DNA from 2 places in the Propionispora hippei DSM 15287 genome. Region 1 is predicted to be linked to the other one. Evidence: a T-box and tRNA genes for the amino acid it is inferred to sense, from the RefSeq annotation. Region 1 holds a T-box; the other holds one or more tRNA genes.
What was found. The T-box of region 1 lies ahead of F3H20_RS00125 (valine--tRNA ligase). A T-box ahead of a tRNA ligase gene usually reads a tRNA of that ligase, here a tRNA-Val.

Region 1 (10,946 bases):
ACTGGCCGGCCTGCCGATAAAAGGGAAGCGGGCGGTCGTGCTGGGGCGCAGCAATATTGTCGGTAAGCCGATGTTCCATTTATTGCTGGCCCGCCATGCGACAGTAACCGTTTGCCATTCCTGCACACAGGATTTGGCGGCCATAACCCGTGAAGCCGATATTCTGGTTGCCGCCATCGGCAAACCTAAATTTGTTACCAGCGATATGGTAAAACCGGGAGCGGTTGTCATTGACGTGGGGATTAACCGGGTGGGCGATAAGAAGATTGTCGGCGATGTCGATTTTGACGCGGTCAAAGAGATTGCTTCAGCAATTACGCCGGTACCGGGCGGTGTGGGAGTACTGACCATTGCCATGCTGCTCTATAATACAGTCAAAGCGGCCCAAATTCAGCATAAGGTACAGGTTTAAGGAACCGTATTTAGCTTTGGATAAAATACAAAACTGGGGGAGGGTTCAGGTTGAAAAGTGATGTGGAGATTGCCCAGGCGGCGGTCATGAAGCCCATCCTGGAAGTAGCCCGTGAACTGGACATTCCGGAAGACGAAGTAGAACTGTATGGTAAACATAAGGCTAAAGTTTCGTTAGCGACCTGGCAGCGCCTGAAAGATAAACCCGACGGCAAATTAGTGCTGGTGACAGCGATTAATCCGACGCCGGCCGGCGAAGGCAAGACGACGACCACCGTCGGTCTTGGCGATGCGCTGCGGCGGCTGCAAAAGAAGGTAGTTATTGCCTTGCGGGAACCGTCGCTGGGACCCTGCTTTGGCATCAAGGGTGGTGCCGCCGGCGGCGGTTACGCCCAGATCGTACCGATGGAAGATATTAATTTGCATTTTACCGGTGATTTTCACGCGATTACCACGGCGCACAATTTGCTGGCGGCTGTGATTGACAATCACATTCATCATGGCAATGAACTGGGAATTGACCCCCGCCGTATTACCTGGCGCCGGGTGCTGGATTTGAACGACCGGGCGCTCCGGTCAGTCATCTGCGGTTTGGGTGGCAAGGTAAATGGCGTGCCCCGCGAAAGCGGCTTTGATATAACGGTAGCCTCCGAACTGATGGCCATTCTATGTCTTGCCAATGATCTGATGGATATGAAGCGGCGGATTGGACGAATTGTCGTGGCCTACACCTACGAGGGAAAACCGGTAACAGTGGAGGAACTGCAGGTCACCGGCGCTCTGACGCTGTTATTCAAGGATGCCATCAAGCCTAATTTGGTGCAGACCTTGGAGAACACCCCGGCTTTTGTGCATGGCGGGCCCTTTGCTAATATTGCCCATGGCTGTAATAGCGTGACGGCCACAAAATATGCCTTGAAGCTGGCCGATGTAGTTGTCACCGAAGCCGGTTTTGGCGCTGATCTGGGGGCCGAGAAATTCCTCAATATTAAGTGTCGCTTTGCCGGTTTAAAACCGGCGGCGGTAGTTATTGTGGCTACTGTCCGGGCGCTTAAAATGCACGGCGGTGTGCCGAAACCCGATTTAAACAGGGAAAATCTGGCCGCTCTTGATTCGGGCATACACAATTTGATTAAGCATATTGAAAATACCCATAAATTCGGACTGCCGGCGGTGGTAGCCATTAATGCCTTCCCGAACGACACGCCGGCCGAACTGCAGCACGTGAAGGAAAAGTGCCTGGCTATGGGAGCGGAAGTGGCTATTTCCGAGGTATGGGCCAAAGGCGGTGCCGGCGGCACGGAACTGGCCGAGAAAGTCTTGGCCGCCTGTGAACAGGAAAGCAGTTTTACTTATATCTATGATGAAAAAGCGCCGATTAAGGAGAAAATTACTGCTATTGCCAGAGAAATCTATGGCGCAGATGGCGTGAATTATACCCCGGGAGCGGAAAAAACCATTCGGGAGCTGACCGAGCTTGGCTTTGATAAGACACCCGTTTGTATGGCCAAGACGCAGTATTCACTCAGTGACGACATGACCAAACTGGGGCGGCCGCAGGGCTTTACCATTACGGTACGTGAAGTCCGGGTAGCGGCCGGCGCCGGCTTTTTGGTAGCCCTGACCGGTGAAATCATGACAATGCCCGGTTTGCCGAAAAAACCGGCTGCAGTCAATATGGATATTGATGAGCAGGGAACGATTACCGGGATTTTTTAATAGGAATAGATTAGTTTTCACTTAAGGAGGATTATCGTGTATAAAATACTCTTGAAACAGGAATTGGCGCCCAATGTAAAGCTGTTTAAAATGCAGGCGCCGCTGATTGCCAAAAAAGCGCAGCCGGGCCAATTTGTTATTTTGCGGATTGATGAAGATGGGGAACGGGTGCCTTTGACCATTGCCGACTTTGACCGTGAAGAAGGCAGTATCACGTTGATCTTCCAGGAAGTTGGCGCATCGACGAAACTGCTGGGCACTTTGAACGAGGGCGACAGCCTGCTGGATCTGGTTGGTCCTTTAGGCAAACCGACTCATATTGAAAACTTCGGCACCGTGGTTTGTGTCGGCGGCGGCATTGGAATTGCACCGGTGTATCCGATTGCCCGGGGCATGAAGGCGGCCGGCAATGAGGTGATCTCGATTATCGGGGCCCGAAATAAGGAGATTTTGATTTATGAAGAGGAAATGACGGCTGTCAGCGATACGCTGCATATTGCCACCGATGATGGCTCTAAAGGCATTAAAGGATTTGTTACCGATCCTTTAAAGCAAATGATTGCCGAAGGGAAGAAAATTGATTTGGTTGTTGCCATCGGTCCGGTGATCATGATGCGCAATGTGGCCGAAGTCACCCGTCCTTATCAGATTCCTACCGTGGTCAGCCTGAACCCGATTATGGTGGACGGAACCGGGATGTGCGGCGGCTGTCGTGTGTCGGTCGGTGAGGAGAATAAATTTGCCTGCGTAGACGGACCGGAGTTTGATGCTCATAAAGTCGACTTTGCCGGTCTGGTGGCGCGGCAGCGCATGTATATTCCGAAAGAAAAACAGTATGCCGAACACTGTGCGTCAACCAGGGAAGGGGGATGCAAATGTCACTCTCACTAAAGAAGAATGCTATGCCCGAACAGGATCCCAAGGTAAGGGCCCGCAATTTTGACGAAGTGGCGCTGGGCTATGAGGCCGAACTGGCTCAGGCCGAGGCTTCCCGCTGCCTGAACTGTAAAGCTGCTCCCTGCCGGAAGGGTTGTCCGGTGGATGTCGATATTCCGGCGTTTATCAAGCATATAAAAGAAGGCGACATGGAAGCCGCCATTGCCAATATAAAAGAAGTTAACGGCTTGCCGGCCATTTGCGGCCGTGTTTGCCCCCAGGAAGACCAATGCGAAAAGTTCTGCGTACTGACCAAAAGAGGCGAAGCGGTCGGCATTGGCCGCCTGGAACGCTATGCAGCCGATTACGCCCGCCAACAGGGTGAAAGTGCGGCAACTGCCGCTGCGGCGGCAGTCGGACAAAAGGTAGCTGTCATCGGTTCCGGTCCGGCCGGCTTAAGCGCTGCCGGTGAATTGGCTAAAAAAGGCTATGCAGTTACGATTTTCGAGGCGCTCCATTTGCCGGGCGGCGTGCTGATGTACGGTATCCCCGAATTCCGTCTGCCGAAAGAGATTGTGCAGGCGGAAATTGACGGCCTCCGCCAGATGGGTGTTACTATCGAAGTAAATGCGGTTATCGGACGAACCTTTACGGTAGACGAACTGATCGAGGAGGAAGGCTTTGATGCTGTATTCATCGGCACCGGGGCCGGACTGCCCCACTTCATGCACATCCCCGGTGAAAATTTCAACGGCGTATATTCAGCCAATGAATTTTTAACCCGCTGCAATTTGATGAAAGCATACCGTTTCCCTGATACGGGTACACCCATTCATGTGGGCAAAAAAGTGGCCGTTGTCGGCGGCGGCAATGTGGCGATGGATGCGGCCCGTACGGCATTGCGGCTGGGGGCGGAAGAGGTGCATATCGTATACCGCCGTTCCGAGACCGAACTGCCGGCCAGACTGGAAGAAATTCACCATGCCAAAGAGGAAGGCATTATTTTTACGTTGCTGACGGCGCCGGTAGAGGTGCAGGGCAATCAGGAAGGCTGGGTTACCGGCCTGAAATGCATCCGCATGGAACTAGGTGAACCGGACGCTTCGGGCCGCCGCCGGCCGGTGGAAATTCCCGGCTCCGAGTTCGTGCTGCCTACCGATACGGTGATCATCGCCATCGGCCAGGGGCCGAACCCGCTGGTCCAGTCCACCACGAAAGGCCTGGAAACGAATAAGAAGGGAAATATTGTGGCCGATCCCGAAACCGGCGCCACCAGCAAGCCTGGTGTATTTGCCGGCGGCGATATCGTGACAGGGGCTGCTACCGTTATTTTGGCTATGGGCGCCGGCAAGAAGGCTGCTGCCGCCATCGACGCTTATTTAAGCGGCAAACGGGCCGGTCAGGCTTGACATTGTCTGCGTTAGGCAGTATAGTGTAACTGATATATGGTTAAAAGGTTATGATGGGAAGAGTAGGTTCATGACTGGCTGTCAGAGAAGAGATCCTTGGCTGTGAGATCTCCCGGCGCAGTAGGGCCGAAGGTCATCCCGGAGCCGCCGCATTGAACGAAAGTCAGTAGGTGCGGCCGAATCACCGCGTTATGGTGTTTGAGTCCGGCGGAAGGCAGCTTTTGCCGGAGAAGCAAGGTGGTAACACGAAAGCAGGCTCTTTCGTCCTTTCCGGGGCGAAAGAGCTTTTTTGTTATGATTTTATCCTTCAGGAGGTATAAACATGGAAGAACAACAGATTGCTACTGTGTACGATCCGCAGACAGTAGAAAAAAAATGGTACCAATTTTGGGAGGAAAACCAGCTGTTTCATGCAGCGGCCGCATCGGATAAGGACCCGTACAGCATTGTGATTCCGCCGCCCAATGTAACGGGACAGCTACATATGGGACATGCGCTAGACAATACGCTGCAGGATATTTTAATCCGCTGGCGCCGGATGCAGGGCTATAACACCCTGTGGATGCCGGGCACCGATCATGCCGGTATTGCCACGCAGATTAAAGTGGAAGAAATGCTGGCCAAGGATAATGTCTCTCGCTATGATTTAGGTCGGGAGGCGTTTATCGACAAGGTATGGGAGTGGAAAAAGCTCTACGGCAGCCGCATTCTCACTCAGTTGAAAAGCCTGGGCGCCTCCTGCGACTGGGAGCGGGAGCGCTTTACCATGGATGAAGGCTGCTCCAAGGCAGTGCGGGAAGTTTTTGTAAGCTTGTACGAAAAGGGGCTTATTTACCAGGGCAACCGTATTACCAATTGGTGTCCCCGCTGCCATACGGCGTTAAGCGATATTGAGGTGGAGCACGAGGAAAAGCCGGGGCACTTATATCATGTTCAATATTTTGTTGAAGGCAATCCGGACGAATCGCTGATTGTTGCCACCACCCGACCGGAAACCATCCTGGGCGATACCGCCGTAGCCGTTCATCCGGAAGACAGCCGTTATAAACAGCTTATCGGCAAACATCTGATATTGCCATTAGTGGGACGCAGCATTCCGGTTATCGCTGACGAATATGTCGATCCAGCCTTTGGAACCGGTGCCGTCAAGGTAACGCCCGCCCATGATCCGAATGACTTCGAAATGGGCCTGCGCCATGAACTGCCGGAGATTATCGTTATCGAACCGAATGGTACCATGTCGGAAAGCACCGGTAAATACAGCGGTCTGGACCGCTATGAATGCCGTAAGCTGTTAGTCAGCGATTTAAGGGAACAGGGCTTCCTGGTGAAGATCGAGGATCATTCCCACGCGGTTGGGCATTGCCAGCGCTGCGCGACGGTGGTGGAGCCGTTAATCTCCAAACAGTGGTATGTGCGGATGCAGCCTTTGGCCGAACCGGCTATTGAAGCTGTGCGGTCGGGTAAAATAAAATTTGTTCCTGAGCGGTTCACGAAGATTTACTTAAATTGGCTGGAAAATATCAGAGACTGGTGCATATCACGGCAAATCTGGTGGGGCCATCGCATCCCAGCCTGGTACTGTGCCTGCGGTGAAACAGTCGTTTCCCGCAATTCACCGACGGCCTGCCCGAAATGCGGCGGCAGCCTGGAACAGGACCCGGACGTGCTGGATACCTGGTTCAGCTCGGGGCTTTGGCCTTTTTCCACTATGGGCTGGCCGGAACAGACCGAGGAACTGAAAAGCTTCTATCCGACCAGCGTGCTGGTAACCGGCTATGATATTATTTTCTTCTGGGTGGCCCGCATGATTATGATGGGACTGGAATTCCAGCAGGACATTCCGTTTGAGCATGTCTTTATTCACGGTTTGGTTCGGGACGGCCAGGGTCGGAAAATGAGCAAATCCCTGGGTAACGGCATTGATCCGCTGGATGTTATCGAAAAATACGGCGCCGACACGCTGCGCTTCACGCTGATTACCGGCAATACTCCAGGCAATGATATGCGGTTTTACTGGGAGCGGGTGGAGTCAAGCCGCAACTTCTCCAATAAGCTGTGGAACGCTTCCCGCTTTGTCCTGATGAATCTGACCGATTTTGATGCGACCCAGCGGCCTGATCCGGCGTCCTGTACGCTGGCCGATCAATGGATTTTGAGCCGTTACGCCCATACTGTGGAAGCTGTTACCCGTAATCTGGAGCGGTTTGAACTGGGGGAAGCCGCCCGCCTGCTGTATGAATTCATTTGGAATGAGTATTGTGACTGGTATATCGAGCTGGCAAAACCCAGACTGTATAATAAAGAACAGGCTGCAGCGAAGAGGACGGCCCAATATGTATTATGGCACGTGCTGGAAAATACGCTGAAACTGCTGCATCCCTTCATGCCGTTTATTACGGAAAATATCTGGCAGCACCTGCCCCATGACGGAGTCAGCATTATGGTAGCCGCCTGGCCGGCCAAGGAGGCGGAATATGTAAATGGTGCCGCCGAGCAGCAGATGGAAACCATTATGGAGACTATCAAGGCGGTGCGCAACATGCGGGCCGAGGTCAATGTGCCGCCCGGCAAAAAGAGTGAAGCCATTTTACAGGCCGCCAACGAAGATATTAAGCAGGTATTGACCGATAATGTACAGTACCTGAAAACGCTGGCTGCTTTGGAGCCTGTGTTGATTACGGACAGCAGCCAGGATAAACCGGCCAATGCCATGACGGCCGTTGTGAACGGCGTGGAAGTGTACTTGCCGATGAAAGGGCTGATTGATATAGAGAAGGAAACAGCCCGGCTGAATAAAGAACTGGCGTCGCTGGACAAAGAACTGAGCCGTCTGGCCGGCAAGCTGGCCAACGAAGGGTTTGTCGCCAAAGCACCGGCCGATGTCATTGCCAAGGAACGGGCTAAGGAACAGGAATACGGGGAGAAAAAAGCGGCGATCCAGGAACGGCTTAGCTACCTGGAAGCATTATAAAGGTGATAGCATGACATACGATGAGGCACTGGCCTATCTGGCCGGATTAAATACCTTCGGGATACAGTTGGGACTGACGAGGATTTCCCGCCTGCTGGAGCTGATGGGAAATCCGGAGCGGCAGTTTAAGTCCATCCATGTGACCGGCACCAACGGCAAGGGCTCGACAACCGCCATGCTGTCTGCCATTCTGGTTGCCAGCGGGATCAAGACGGGGATGTATACATCCCCTCACTTGGTGGATTATACCGAGCGGCTGGCTATTGACGGGCAGCCGGTTGCCCGGGAGGACTTTGCCGCGGCAATCGAATATACCAGCCGTCAGGTGGCCAGGCTGCTGGAGCTGGGTGGGGAACAGCCCACCGAGTTTGAAGTGCTGACGGCGGCGGCCTTTTATTGGTTCGCCCGCTGCCGGGTGGAGTATGCGGTGATTGAGGTCGGTCTGGGCGGTTTGCTGGATTCGACCAATGTGATTATACCGGAGCTTTGCGTAATTACCAACGTAACGATTGATCACATTGACCGTTGCGGCGCCACGGTGGCGGAGATTACCCACCATAAGGCCGGCATTATTAAGGAACGGGTCCCTGTCGTTACCTCCGCCGAGGGGGAAGCGCTGGAGCTGATCGGCCGGACGGCTGCCGGCAAAGCCGCTCCGCTATACCGTTGGGGTGAGGACTTTACCGCGTCTTTTGTCAAGTTCCAGGGGCAACTGCAGACCATCGATATACAGGCCGGTGTCTGGGAAAAACAGGAGCGTTTTGCATTGCCGCTGCTGGGCGCGCATCAGGTAAAAAATGCTGCCGTGGCAGTGGCGGCGGCCTGGCTGTTCAGCCGGCAGGAAAAGCGGGTCAGTGACCGGACCATAAGGGACGGGCTGCTTCAGGTAAGCTGGCCGGGCAGGTTCGAATTTGTCGGAGACAAGCCGGTTTTTGTGATTGACGGAGCACACAATCTGGCTGGTGTACAGGCGCTCAGGGATAACCTGGACAGTCTGTTCCCTGGTCGCCCCATTACTTTTTTGCTGGGCATTTTACGGGACAAGGATGTAGCCGGGATGACGAAAACCCTGATCCGGTCTTGCGACCGGGTGGTAGTAGTGGCGCCGCTTTCCGAGCGGGCCGGTGAACCGGCGGAGGTAGCGGCTCTGATTACGGCCGAATTGGTGAAGACGGCCGACTCCATAGAAGCCGGACTACAGGAGGTTTTTTTACTGGCCGGTGAAAACGGGATTGTCTGTGCTGCCGGGTCACTGTATCTGATCGGTGAAGTGAGAAGAAGGACCTTAAGTGGACAAATTCAGAATAATCAGGTATAATTAGCTAGATATTTATGTGGTTAACTGTTATTCGTCGGGAAGAGTATCGAATATTGAATAATTAAATGGGTGAAGCTGTGTACAAACAATATAGCACTAGTAAATGGATATATAATCTGGACTTTTTTATTGAGCACTGCATTATGGCGGTTGCCTTTTTTTTGCCGCTCTCGCTGGATATTACCAGTGTATTTTTGGCAATTGGCGGTTTTATGTGGCTGGTAAAAATGGTGATTACCAGACGACTGGACACCAAAGCCACTGTTTTCGACGGAATGATTTTGTTTTTTGTCATATGGTCCGGTTTTTCAATTCAAAGTTCGCCTGATCCCGGTTATAGTTCGTATAACTATTTTCAGTTGATGAGCCGGTATGTGCTGCTCTACTATTTGGTGGTCAATCACATTCATTCGCCCGAACAGTTGAAGCGGGTGCTTAAATTGATGGTACTGTCTTCCTGTCTGGTTTCTCTATACGGCTTTTATCAATATTTTCATGGTCTTGATATATCGAAGCTGGACTGGGTGGACGACAGCCAATTTCCCGAACTAAAAACGCGGGTATTTTCTACATTACATAATCCCAATCTGTTGGCTGGGTTTCTGGTTATTATGGCGGCCGTAACCACCGGCATTGTTTGTGGTCTAAAACGAGCGAGAGATAAGTTTTTTTTATCGGTTATTGTTAGCATGCTGGGGCTGTGCCTGGTTTTCACCTATTCACGGGGCGCCTGGATCAGCATACTGGTAGTCATTATCATCTACAGCGTCTTTTACAGCCGCAAGCTTTTCTGGCTGCTGCTGATTATCCCGCTGCTGATGCTCTGCGGTCAGCATACCGCCTGGGAGCGGGTGCTGTCGATCTTTAATCCGACCGATACTTCGTCGTCACTGCGCATGGCTCTGTGGGAAAGTACACTGGCCATGATTCACGACAAGCCGCTGCTTGGAGTCGGCTGGGGAGCCTATTGGCTGGCTTACCCCGACTATGATTTTTACATTCATGATCCGGCGACGACCATTTTCCATGCTCACAACATGTACCTGGCGGTTGCGGCGGAAACCGGTATTCCGGGCCTGCTGGCCTTTATGGGAATCCTTTACGGGCACATGGCGGCGGCCTTTAAGATGGCCGTTCAGGGGAGATCGAAATGGCTGTCTGGCATTATGCTGGGCATGGTGGCGGCGATGGCCAGTATTGTTATTGGCGGCTTGACCGATTACATTTTATTTAATATTCAGATGTCTATGTTGTTCTGGTTGATCAATGGGTTGATTGTCGCCGCTTGGCGCATCCATCACAGCTCTTTTGCCACGCCTTACAAATTTTGAAATGGGGCGGCATAATGGAGGCAGGCGCTATACTTTGGATTGTAGCCAATGAGGCGCCAGGATCGCTCGCCTATTGTTTATTTCTGGAATCTGGACTATAATATAGTACGGTATTCAAAGGTATTATTTTGTAAACAAATGGGTGATTTTTGCCAATTATGAACGAGCTATTTTTTTGAAGTATCCTTATCTTAGGGGGGGAAGTTTTTGAAAGAAGACTCCATCATTATTTCGAAAGCGACGATTGACCGTCTGCCGCTATATTTTCGTACGTTGCGCCTGTTGCAACGGGAAGATGTGGAGATCATATCTTCAGAGGAGCTGGGCCGCCGGCTGGGAATTACGCCGGAACAGATCAGGAAGGATTTGGCATCCTTCGGGCAGTTTGGCAAAAAAGGTGTCGGCTATTATGTAAAGGAACTTTTGCGTAATATTGGCGATATACTGGGACTGCACTGCAATTGGAATTTTGCGATTATCGGTGTAGGCCATCTGGGCTGGGCCTTGGCCAACTATCGACACTTTTCTTCGTTAGGCTTTAATTTGGCAGCGATCTTTGATGTTGACCCCACTAAGATCGGCCTGCATATCAATGGTGTTCAGGTGTTTCACTTGGATGACATGGAGAAAATTGTGCAGGAGAAGAACATTCACATTGGCATTATTGCCGTTCCGGAAGCGCATGCCCAGGAAGTAGCTGATAAGCTGGTGGTGTCCGGCATCCGGGGGATTTGGAATTTTGCGCCCCGTAAAATCCGGGTTCCCGGCAGTATTTATGTTATTGATGAAGATTTGTCCGTCGGGTTGAGCAGCCTGTCTTATTACCTGGCGCGAAAAGTGCCGCCGAAACAACAGATATAATTGTGTATTTTGTATATTTTTTATAATAAATAAAAATTTCACATACT
Region 2 (10,946 bases), 200 kb from region 1:
GCAAGCCTGAAGTAATATCAAAATATTGATGGTCTGCCCGTATTGTCGGCATGGCAGCAAAGACAGTGCTGGTAAATAGGAGAGTAAGTAAGAGAAATACGATGGAAATCTTTTTTTTCACTAATGATCCCGCCTTTCTTCACTATTTATTATAACAGATTTCTGAATGTAGCGGAGTTGCTTTGTCATTTTTCCACAGCCAAATGATGGAAAAACCAATTGATAGGTTATATTTTGGTGAGGAGGATTTTTATGAATATACGTGAACGGATAGAAGAACAGGAGTATATCTACTTGGCGGCGGCAGCCAGTAAAAGTAAAACGGCTGTGAGGCAAAAGGAAGAAGAGCCATGTCCGTTTCGCACGGCATTTCAGCGTGATCGTGACAGAATTATACACAGTAAGGCGTTTCGTCGCCTAAAACATAAGACCCAGGTGTATTTTTCGCCTGGCGATCACTATCGCATGCGTATGACCCACAGTTTGGAGGTTTCCCAAATTTCAAGGACCATCGCCCGTGGGCTGCGCCTTAATGAAGATTTAATCGAGGCTATTGCTTTAGGTCATGATGTAGGACATACACCGTTTGGTCATGCCGGTGAATATGCATTAAGAGATCTAATCGGACATTATAATCATAATGAACAAAGTTTGCGGGTAGTAGAGTATTTGGAGAAGAATGGAAAAGGTTTGAATTTAACGGCGGCAGTAAAAGATGGCATTCTCAATCATACCGGTGAGCATAAGCCGTTTACCTTGGAAGGGAGCATCGTCCGGAAGGGAGATCGTATTGCCTATCTCTGTCACGATTATGATGACGGCATCCGGGCCGGAATGATTAAAAAGACAGATCTCCCGGCTCGGGTGGCAAAATGTATGGGAACACATCCATCCGATATGATTACAGTTATGGTTGCCGATATGCTTGAGGCTTCTGCCAATCTGACAGAAATCCGCCTGTCACCGGCTATTGAAGAGGCCATGAATGAATTACGAGAGTTTATGTTTGAAAAGATCTATCATTCGGCTGAGTTGGAACCGGACCGTAAAAAAGCCCGTTATGTGATTCAGAAGCTATATGAATACTTTGTTGCTAGGCCTTCGGCATTACCTGATGAATATTTGCAGCGACGGGATCGTTGGGGTTTGGAGACAACCGTTGCTGACTATATTGCCGGATTAACCGACGTATACGCCATTCATCTGTTTGAGAAATTATTTATTCCGGCTAATTGGCAAATTCGTTAGTACTTCGTCTTATTTGAAGCGTAAAAGAATTCACGGGAATTTGGGGTAGCGGAGGCGCGCCTAGCAGACATAAGTAAGCCGGCGACAGCATATGGGAAAGTACCATGAAGTTATTAGGATTTCAGAATAGACAGATGGCCGGGACGTATTTTGCAACTAACGTTTCATGGTGAAAACAGTGCCGTCAGGGACTGTTCCGAATAGTTTGCAAACATGCCCTGGGAGAAACTTTAATTTTAACATACTTTTGCACTTGATTGAGAGGATATTTAAATTATTTATTGAATACTATAAAAAATAAGCTAAGCTGTCAGAAGTATTAGCTTCATAGCAGGACTGTAGCAAATTATGTAGAATAAACTCAGAGTATGTCTACTTATGCTTTATACAATGGTTTGATTAAGCAGGAAAATTAGATAAAGGCGCGAATGTATACATCTATTGGCAAGGTTGCCGGAGTATATACCTTAATCATGGCTTTTGGTGTATAAATAATTGTCTAATGTATATACTTAATGCCAAGAATTGTATAAGTAAAGCAGGCAACCCAAAGGTGATTGGATTAGTATGAAAGATAAGGATTATGAGGATTTTGTTGAGAGGCTGCGTGCGGAGAGCGATATTGTCAGTATTATCTCCCAATATGTACCCTTGAAAAAGAAAGGGAAAAATTATTGGGGATGCTGTCCGTTTCATAATGAAAAGTCTCCGTCTTTTTCTGTCACTCCTGATAAAGGTTTTTTCTATTGTTTTGGCTGTCAATCAGGCGGTAATGTCTTTACCTTTTTAATGAAGATGGAAAACATGGTTTTTCCGGAAGCGGTAAAGCTGCTGGCTAATAAACTTAATATTCCGGTGCCAGAGAAGGAAAAGACAGAAAAGGAGCGCCAGCTTGAGCGGGAAAGGGCTACTTTGTTCCGTGCCAATGAATTAGCCAGGGATTTTTTTTATGCCTGTCTTACGAAAACAAATTTTGCTGAAGGAGCAAGGAAATACCTGGAGCGCCGGGGAATTACACAGGAAGCGGTCAAGCAATTTGGTCTAGGATTCGCTCCGCCGGCGTGGGATAAGCTGGTGAACGGGCTTTCCACAAGAGGTATTCAGCTTGAGACCATGATTAAGGCTGGTTTGGCTGCTGAGAGAAATTCCGGTGAAGGCGCTTATGACAGGTTTCGCAACCGGATTATGTTTCCTATCTGTGATTTGCGTGGTCGTGTTGTCGGTTTTGGCGGAAGAGTGCTTGATGATAGCCAGCCTAAATATCTTAATTCGCCGGAGACGCTAATCTTTAATAAGCGGCATATTTTATTCGGGCTTAATCTGGCAGATAAATTTATCCGGGAGACAGGACAGGCCATCGTTGTAGAAGGTTACATGGATGTTATTGCGGCTCATTCAGCCGGTGTAAAAAACACGGTGGCGTCGTTAGGGACGGCGTTTACCCTGGAACAGGCAAAAAGCCTGCGATCGGTTCATGAAATTGTGTTTGCCTATGACAGTGATGCAGCCGGACAGAATGCTACGCTCAGAGCGTTGGAAATCGCTAAAAAATTGGGCATAACTATTAAAGTGATAGCAATTCCCGATGGCAAAGATCCTGATGAATATATCAGAAAACATGGGGCCGATGCTTTTAAACTGCTTATTACCGAGAGTCTTTCGCTTGTGGAGTATAGTTTGCGCAACTCTTTACAAACCATAGATTATTCTACGCTAGAAGGCAAGGTGGCAGTGGTCAGTAAAATGATTCCTGTTTTAGCCTCGCTTGACAATGCGGTTGAGATAAATGAGTACATTACGCAAACATCCGAGGCGTTGTCCATTGATGAAAATTCTATTCGCAGTGAACTGCGTAAATATTTAAATATTGAAAAAAAGGATAGAATTGTAAATGTGGGAAAGGATAGTAGTGCGGTTTATTTGAAAAATCGGCAGGTCAGTCCCACGGAGCAGGCTGAAAAAACTATTATACGCTTTATGTGTGAGGATATGTCGATTATACCATATATTGAAGTACAATTGACACCGGAAGATATTCAGGATGAACGCAGAAAAAAAATAATGAAATCAATATGCAATGCGTATAATATGGAGAAAAATATTACAGATATCAGTTTTCAGGAAACTCTCGGAGAAGAGGCGGCCCTGGAATTTTCTCACATTATGCTAATGGATATACAATTAACCAATATGACACAAATGGTTGATGACTGCATAAAGAAGATCCGTCTGTTCAGTCTGAAAAAATTATATGAAGAACATCGGCTGCGTGCTGATGAATTACATCGTATGGGGGATAGTAGCTTTCTGCAGGAATTGGCGGAAAGTCAGCGAATTAATGATGAAATTACTAAATTGCACCAGTCATAGTAAGTGCTTGCCTAATTGTATTGTCAATGGAGGGGGGGAGTAAGAATGACAGAGAAAAAGAATGTACCTAATGTATCTAATGAGCATGTTAATGAATTATTGCATAAAGGAAAACAACGTGGCGGTGTTCTGACCTATGCTGAAATAATGGACACTCTCCAAGGCGATGATTTATCTCCCGACGAAATTGATGATATGTATGAAGTTTTTTCCAGCAAGGGTATTGAGATTGTCGATGAAATTCCAGATGTAGAAAGCATAGGGGAACCAGATATTTCAGAGATGGAAGAGGTAACGCCGGAAGAGGTGGATATTGACCTAAGCATTCCGGAAGGAATCAGTATTGATGATCCTGTGAGAATGTATCTCAAAGAAATCGGCCGTGTCCCGCTCTTAAATGCTGATGAGGAAATTAAACTGGCCCAACGGATGGAGAACGGTGATGAGGAAGCTAAGCGCCGGCTGGCTGAAGCCAATTTGCGTTTGGTTGTCAGTATTGCCAAGCGCTATGTGGGCAGGGGGATGCTTTTCCTGGATTTAATTCAGGAGGGTAACCTGGGGCTTATTAAAGCGGTTGAGAAATTTGATTATAATAAAGGCTATAAATTTAGTACCTACGCAACTTGGTGGATTCGGCAGGCAATTACCAGGGCGATAGCCGATCAGGCCCGGACAATCCGGATTCCGGTCCATATGGTGGAAACAATTAATAAACTGATCCGGGTATCCCGCCAGCTTCTACAGGAGTTGGGGCGTGAACCATTGCCCGAGGAAATTGCCCGTGAAATGGAGATCAGTGTTGACCGGGTGCGGGAGATTATGAAAATTGCCCAGGAACCGGTATCCTTGGAAACCCCGATTGGGGAAGAAGAAGACTCTCATTTGGGGGATTTCATTGAGGATCAGGATGCACCGGCGCCGGCGGAGGCCGCTTCGTTCATGCTTTTAAAAGAGCAATTGGAGGAAGTTCTGGAGACATTAACCCCGCGGGAGGAAAAAGTCTTGCGATTGAGATTCGGCCTGGACGACGGCCGGGCGCGTACTTTGGAAGAAGTAGGACAACATTTTGGTGTTACTAGGGAACGTATCCGTCAGATTGAAGCCAAAGCGCTCCGAAAACTGCGACATCCGAGCCGGAGTAAGAAACTAAAAGACTTTTTAGAATAAAATAAGCCTTTAAGGAAAAATAAATATTGACCAACTTATAATACTAGTATATAATATATTTCGTTGGTGACATTCCTCGATAGCTCAGTTGGTAGAGCAATCGGCTGTTAACCGATCGGTCGTAGGTTCGAGTCCTACTCGAGGAGCCATTTTTGTTACAGTAAACAGGATTTCTTTGGAAATCCTGTTTTTATGGGCCTATAGCTCAGCGGTAGAGCAGCCGGCTCATAACCGGCTGGTCCCTGGTTCGATCCCAGGTGGGCCCACCAACTGATTTATATTATATGGCCCGTTGGTCAAGCGGTTAAGACACCGCCCTTTCACGGCGGTATCGGGGGTTCGATTCCCCCACGGGTCACCAAATATACGGGCGATTAGCTCAGATGGGAGAGCGCCTGCCTTACAAGCAGGATGTCGGCAGTTCGATCCTGTCATCGCCCACCACACGAACTTACATGCAAAGCACAAGCTTTGCATTTTTTAATTTATGATAAAAGTCAATTATGCAAAGCGGGATTTTGTTATATACTAAAAAGGAGAGGTGATGGGATATGCCGTTAAGTAAGAGGCTCTCCGCCATCGCGAAGTTGGTTATACCGGGAGCCGGGGTAGCCGATATTGGTACGGACCATGCTTATTTGCCCATTTATCTTGTTGAGCATGGCGTGGCTACTCATGCCATAGCTGGCGAAGTCAATCAGGGGCCTTATCTGGCTGCTCAAGATATGATACAGCGGGCTTCGCTGCAGTCGAGCATTTCCTTGCGGCTGGGTGATGGTTTAGCTGTTTTACAGCCTGGCGAAGTGGAAACCATAGTGATTGCCGGAATGGGGGCAACCACCATGACCGATATTCTTAATGCCTGTCCGGCGGTTGTGCAAGCGGCTAAACGCCTGGTGGTGCAGCCGATGATCGGCGCCGCGCTAATGCGTCAATGGCTGACGAAGCATCGGTGGGCCATTTGCGAGGAAGAGCTGATTGTAGAAGATGATATTCTTTATGAAATTATTGCGGCCGAGCCGGGTGAGATGCCTGCCATGAATTCTCTTTTGTATGAGATCGGACCGGTTTTGTGGAGGCAAAAGCACCCGCTGCTGGAATATCATATGACGCAGATTATAAAACAATATAAAAAAATAGTTGAAAATCTGAAATTAAGTAAAACAACGGAGGCCGCCGAACGCTGTCAGCGGCTTGTAAAAAAAATAGAAGAGTTGGAGGCGTGGCGTACATGTCTGTGAAGTGTCAGGCGATTATGGATACTCTTTATAGTCTTGCTCCCGCTCAACTGGCTGAGAAGTGGGACAATGTAGGGTTACTGGTAGGTAGCCCCTCCCAAAAGATAAAAAAGATATTGGTTGTTTTGGATGTGACGTTGTCAGTCATCGATTATGCGGCAGCCAATCATATTGATATGATTATTGCTCACCATCCGCTCATTTTTCATTCCTTGAGAAGTATCCGTACCGATAAACCGGAAGGAGTTATGCTGGCCAAACTGCTGCAGAACGAAATTGCGGTATTTGCGGCACATACCAATCTGGATATTGCTGCAGGCGGTGTAAATGACAGTCTGGCCCAAAAAATAGCGCTCCAAAACGTAAAACCTCTTGCTGTTCAGCAAACCGGGCAGCTTTTAAAACTAGTGGCCTACGTGCCGCAGAATCATGTGGAAGAAGTGCGAACCGCCATGGCTGACGCCGGAGCCGGTCATATAGGACAATACAGTCATTGTTCCTTTCAAACAGCAGGAACAGGTACCTTTTTGCCGTTAGAAGGAACAGATCCATATATTGGTAAGGCCGGTCAACTAGAAAGGGTGGATGAAGTCCGCCTGGAAACTGTTTTGCCGGAAGCGATCAAGAGCCGGGTGCTTACGGCGATGCTTCGGGCTCACCCTTATGAAGAAGTAGCTTATGATCTGTATGGGCTGCTCAATCCGGGAGTGCCGCTGGGAATGGGCCGCATTGGCGATTTGTCCCACAAGGTCAGTATGATGGAATTTATTTGCTTGCTTAAACAGGCATTGGAGGTTTCTTTTGTGAAAGTGGCCGGTCAACATGAAGGTATGGTCGGTAAAGTGGCTGTTTGCGGCGGCAGTGGGGCCGGACTGATTGCCCAGGCAGTTGCTGAAGGAGCGGATGTATTAGTAACTGGCGATGTAAAATATCATGAAGCTCAGGCAGCGATTGCGGCAGGCCTAACGGTTATTGATGCCGGTCATTATGCGACGGAACAGCCTATAGTTGCTGATTTAGCGGCCTATTTAACACGGTGTGCCACAGAAAATAAATGGTTCGTCGAGATTGAGTCAGGGACTGGTTGTTCCAAAGATGTGTTTGATTTTTATTGAGGCTTGACACAAAGTAAAATAACTGATAACATAATAATCCGGTTGTTATGAGTCAAAAAGACGATTGCGAATGCGCTAGTGTTCCGCCAATTTTAAAACTGCAAATTAAATTTGCGGAGATTTTTTCGTAAGGCAAGGCGGAGGAGGTGCACCTATTGAACATAGGTAAACCGACGACAACGAAGCCTTACGAAAAAATCTCCGTGAAGAAATTGTAGTTTCAGAGTTGATGGAGCACTAGGGCGTATTTGAGGAAAGTCCGAGCTCCGTAGGGCAGGGTGCTGGATAACGTCCAGCGAGGGTGACCTCAGGGAAAGTGCCACAGAAATGTAGACCGCCTGGTATTTTCCAGGTAAGGATGGAACGGTGCGGTAAGAGCGCACCAGCAATCAGGTGACTGATTGGCTAGGTAAACCCCACTTGGAGCAAGACCGAATAGGGAAGGGATGAAGCTGCCCGCTGAGCCTTCCGGGTTGCGTCGCTTGAGCTGTCAGGCAACTGACAGCCTAGATAAATAATCGTCGCCGCGCGAGCGGAACAGAACTCGGCTTATTGATGACTCATAATGCTCATGGCCGTTGTACGATAAGCTGCATGCAGCCTATCGTACAACGGCCATGTTATTGTTATTTCCAGAAGACTATTTCCGGTGCATGTTTTACGACCGGTTCTTGCTCGCTGGCCGGATAGCCTACAATCAGTGGTGCAACCATAACATAAGTTTCCGGGATGCCTAGCTCTTGCTTGATAGGAGGCTGCTGCAGGAATTCCTGGGCAAAACCAATCCAACAGGTTCCCAGACCCAGGCTGTGGGCCGCCAGCATCACATTTTGCGCCGCCAGACAGCAATCTGTGACAGCAAACGGACTGGCTGGTTTGGCATAAACAAGCAGAAGTGTGCCGGCACCATAAAATATATCATAATCATCGCGTGATAACAGGGCATGATATTTCTGCAGTGAAGGAAGTTCTTCCATCTTACCGATAAGATGTGCCTTGACTTGCTGGGAATAGGCGGACAGTAGGTTTTGGTCCTGAATTACGCCAAAGCACCAAGGTTGGGCGTTGGTGGCACTGGGAGCCTGGGTCGCAGCAGTGCATAGTTCCTCGATTATTTTTTTATCCACCAGATGACCGGTATACTTACGCACAGAACGTCGGCTATACAGCGTTTCTTTGAAATCCATGGGTCTACCTCCCGAAAATATTTACCTTTATCATAGTAAATTATCCTGGAAAAGTAAAGCACGTCAGGTCCTCACAGTGGGAACTCAATTGACTTTTGGAAGAATATTCTATATAATTCTAATTATAATTGTTTTTGTTTTACCGTGTTAATGAAAGCCTTTTTTAGATAATAAACTTGATGGGATTATAGGGAGGTATGGCAGGTGAGTGTGATAAACATTTCAAGTCCGGCAGAATTTACACAGACAATTGCTGCCGACAAACCGGTATTAGTTGATTTTTGGGCTTCCTGGTGTGGTCCGTGTAAGATGGTTGCGCCTGAAATAGAAGCGGTAGCTGAGGAATATGAGGGGAAAGCCGTCATTGCAAAGGTTAATATTGACGAGCAGGCGGAACTGGCCAGCCAGTACAATGTGATGAGTATTCCGACCATATTGATTTTTAAAGCAGGCCAGGAAATAAATCGCCTGGTGGGGTACCGGCCCCGTAAAGATTTTAGTGTTGCGTTGGAGAAAAACCTATAATTTTTTGGGAAATCTTGCTTCTGTGAAATGTAGGGGATGGTTTTCCCGCAAGGCAGTGGTTTTTCTCCAGGTTTCGCAATGTTTCACGTGGAATATTTTACCAAATGACTTATTTGATTTTGCAAGCTTATTTGGGAGCATTGGAAGATCGTATAATACAGCAGGGCAATAACGAAAACGGCTCTTATTGGTATGTGCCAACTAAGAGCCATTTTGCTGCTTTAGGGCGGGTCATCATCTTTCAGTTTTAAAGTTGGTGGAGCCATCGTGTAGTGGCCCATTCACATTTCGCTTAATTACTTGTCTAAATTTCCAGCTGCTTCGTTGTCGTCAATCGGTGTAGGAACCACTACGTCTCATTCCTTCGCCTTGCAGATGAAAATTTATCCTGCGTCCTTTAGCTGAAATGTCAACGTGTCACTACACTAGGGGTTGTTGTTTGCTGCTTTAATATAGGGTATAATAACCATCAAGATATTTTATGGAGATGATTCTTTTTATGCAGGATGCGATACAGACGAAACGTATGTCCGTGCTGACATATGGATGCCAAATGAATGAAAATGATTCTGAACGGTTTGTCGGACAGCTGAAGTCTGTCGGTTATGAACTAACCGATAAGCTGGATCAGGCCGATTTAATTATGATAAATACCTGCTGCGTCAGAGAAAGCGCCGAGCAGAAAATTTATGGAAAAATTGGTGAACTGAAACGGCTTAAGGCGGTAAATCCTAATCTGATTATTGGGATTGCCGGTTGCATGGCTCAAAAAGACCGGGATGAAATTTTTAAAAAAGCGGCCCATGTCGACTTTGTCATAGGCACACATAATGTTCACAAATTAACCGAATTAATTGCCGAGGTGGAAAATAAAAAAGATAAAGTGCTGGCTGTCTGGGATCAGGCCGAACGGTTGGCTGAAAATGTACCTGCCGTACATAAGGGAAAGGTTTCTGCTTATGTCCCTATTATGTATGGCTGCAATAATTTCTGCACTTACTGCATTGTGCCTTATGTGCGTGGACGGGAACGCAGCCGGCCAATGAAGGATATTATTAAAGAAATAGAACAGTTAGGACAGGAAGGTTTTAAAGAAATCACTTTGTTGGGGCAGAATGTAAACTCCTATGGCAAGGATCAAAAACAGGAAGACGGTTTTGCCCAATTGCTGGCGCGGGTTGATCAGGTGGAGTCCATTGAACGAATTCGTTATATGACTTCCCATCCCCGTGATATGAATCAGGCTGTTATTGATGTAATTTGCCAAAGCAAAAAAATATGCGAGCAGTTTCATCTGCCGATCCAGTCAGGCAGCAATAGGGTTTTAGCCAAAATGAACCGTGGTTATACCACTGAGTACTATACTAAACTGATTGAGCAAATAAGAAAAAAAGTTCCCCAGGCCAGTATCACGACCGATATCATTGTAGGATTTCCCGGCGAAACTGAAGAATTATTCAAAGAAACGCTGGAATTTCTAAAAACAATCCGTTTTGATGCTGCTTATACCTTTATTTATTCCAAGCGGTCAGGCACTCCCGCAGCTACTATGCCTGATCAGATTCCGCTTGCCGAAAAGAAAGCCAGACTGCAGGCGTTAATGGATGTACAGAATACGATCAGCCTGGAAATTAATAAGCAATTGGAAGACAATGTGGTGGAGGTACTGGTGGAAGGGCCGAGTAAAAACGATGACACCAAACTGATGGGGCGTACCCGTACCAACAAAATCATACTATGGGACAAGCAGGGGCCGGAACGGGTCGGGCAATTGCTGTCTGTTAAAATAGATCGTGCCCAGACCTGGGTATTAAAGGGCAAACTCTATAATTATTAACTTGTTTTCCCGGAAAAGGAGGAGACGATGAGCGTAAGTTATACTCCTATGCTGGAGCAATACCGCGAGATTAAGGCTAAGCATCCGGAAGAAATTTTGTTTTTCCGGCTTGGTGATTTTTATGAGATGTTTTTTTCCGATGCCGAGTTAGCTTCCAGGGAATTGGAAATCACCCTGACCTCTCGCGAGGGCGGTCAGAATACGAGAGTTCCTATGTGCGGTATTCCTTATCATGCGGCAGATACCTATATTGCCAAAC

Region 2: it encodes a tRNA-Val, which carries the amino acid that the T-box ahead of F3H20_RS00125 (valine--tRNA ligase) is inferred to sense. The anticodon was not compared.

What each region holds. Positions count from the first base shown of each region.
Region 1 is NZ_FQZD01000004.1:19,605-30,550, forward strand. It holds gene folD (bifunctional methylenetetrahydrofolate dehydrogenase/methenyltetrahydrofolate cyclohydrolase FolD) at 1-412, shown strand, start outside; gene F3H20_RS00110 (formate--tetrahydrofolate ligase) at 463-2,130, shown strand; gene F3H20_RS00115 (sulfide/dihydroorotate dehydrogenase-like FAD/NAD-binding protein) at 2,167-3,021, shown strand; gene gltA (NADPH-dependent glutamate synthase) at 3,006-4,415, shown strand; T-box leader at 4,457-4,687, shown strand; gene F3H20_RS00125 (valine--tRNA ligase) at 4,738-7,389, shown strand; gene F3H20_RS00130 (bifunctional folylpolyglutamate synthase/dihydrofolate synthase) at 7,400-8,707, shown strand; gene F3H20_RS00135 (O-antigen ligase family protein) at 8,851-10,038, shown strand; gene F3H20_RS00140 (redox-sensing transcriptional repressor Rex) at 10,246-10,899, shown strand.
Region 2 is NZ_FQZD01000004.1:223,491-234,436, forward strand. It holds gene F3H20_RS01140 (organic solvent tolerance protein OstA) at 1-121, opposite strand, end outside; gene F3H20_RS01145 (deoxyguanosinetriphosphate triphosphohydrolase) at 253-1,248, shown strand; gene dnaG (DNA primase) at 1,816-3,618, shown strand; gene rpoD (RNA polymerase sigma factor RpoD) at 3,664-4,785, shown strand; tRNA gene F3H20_RS01160 (tRNA-Asn) at 4,859-4,934, shown strand; tRNA gene F3H20_RS01165 (tRNA-Ile) at 4,980-5,054, shown strand; tRNA gene F3H20_RS01170 (tRNA-Glu) at 5,072-5,146, shown strand; tRNA gene F3H20_RS01175 (tRNA-Val) at 5,154-5,229, shown strand; gene F3H20_RS01180 (tRNA (adenine(22)-N(1))-methyltransferase) at 5,337-6,026, shown strand; gene F3H20_RS01185 (Nif3-like dinuclear metal center hexameric protein) at 6,017-7,138, shown strand; RNA gene rnpB (RNase P RNA component class A) at 7,368-7,706, shown strand; gene F3H20_RS01195 (nitroreductase family protein) at 7,765-8,325, opposite strand; gene trxA (thioredoxin) at 8,530-8,850, shown strand; gene miaB (tRNA (N6-isopentenyl adenosine(37)-C2)-methylthiotransferase MiaB) at 9,350-10,687, shown strand; gene mutS (DNA mismatch repair protein MutS) at 10,715-10,946, shown strand, end outside.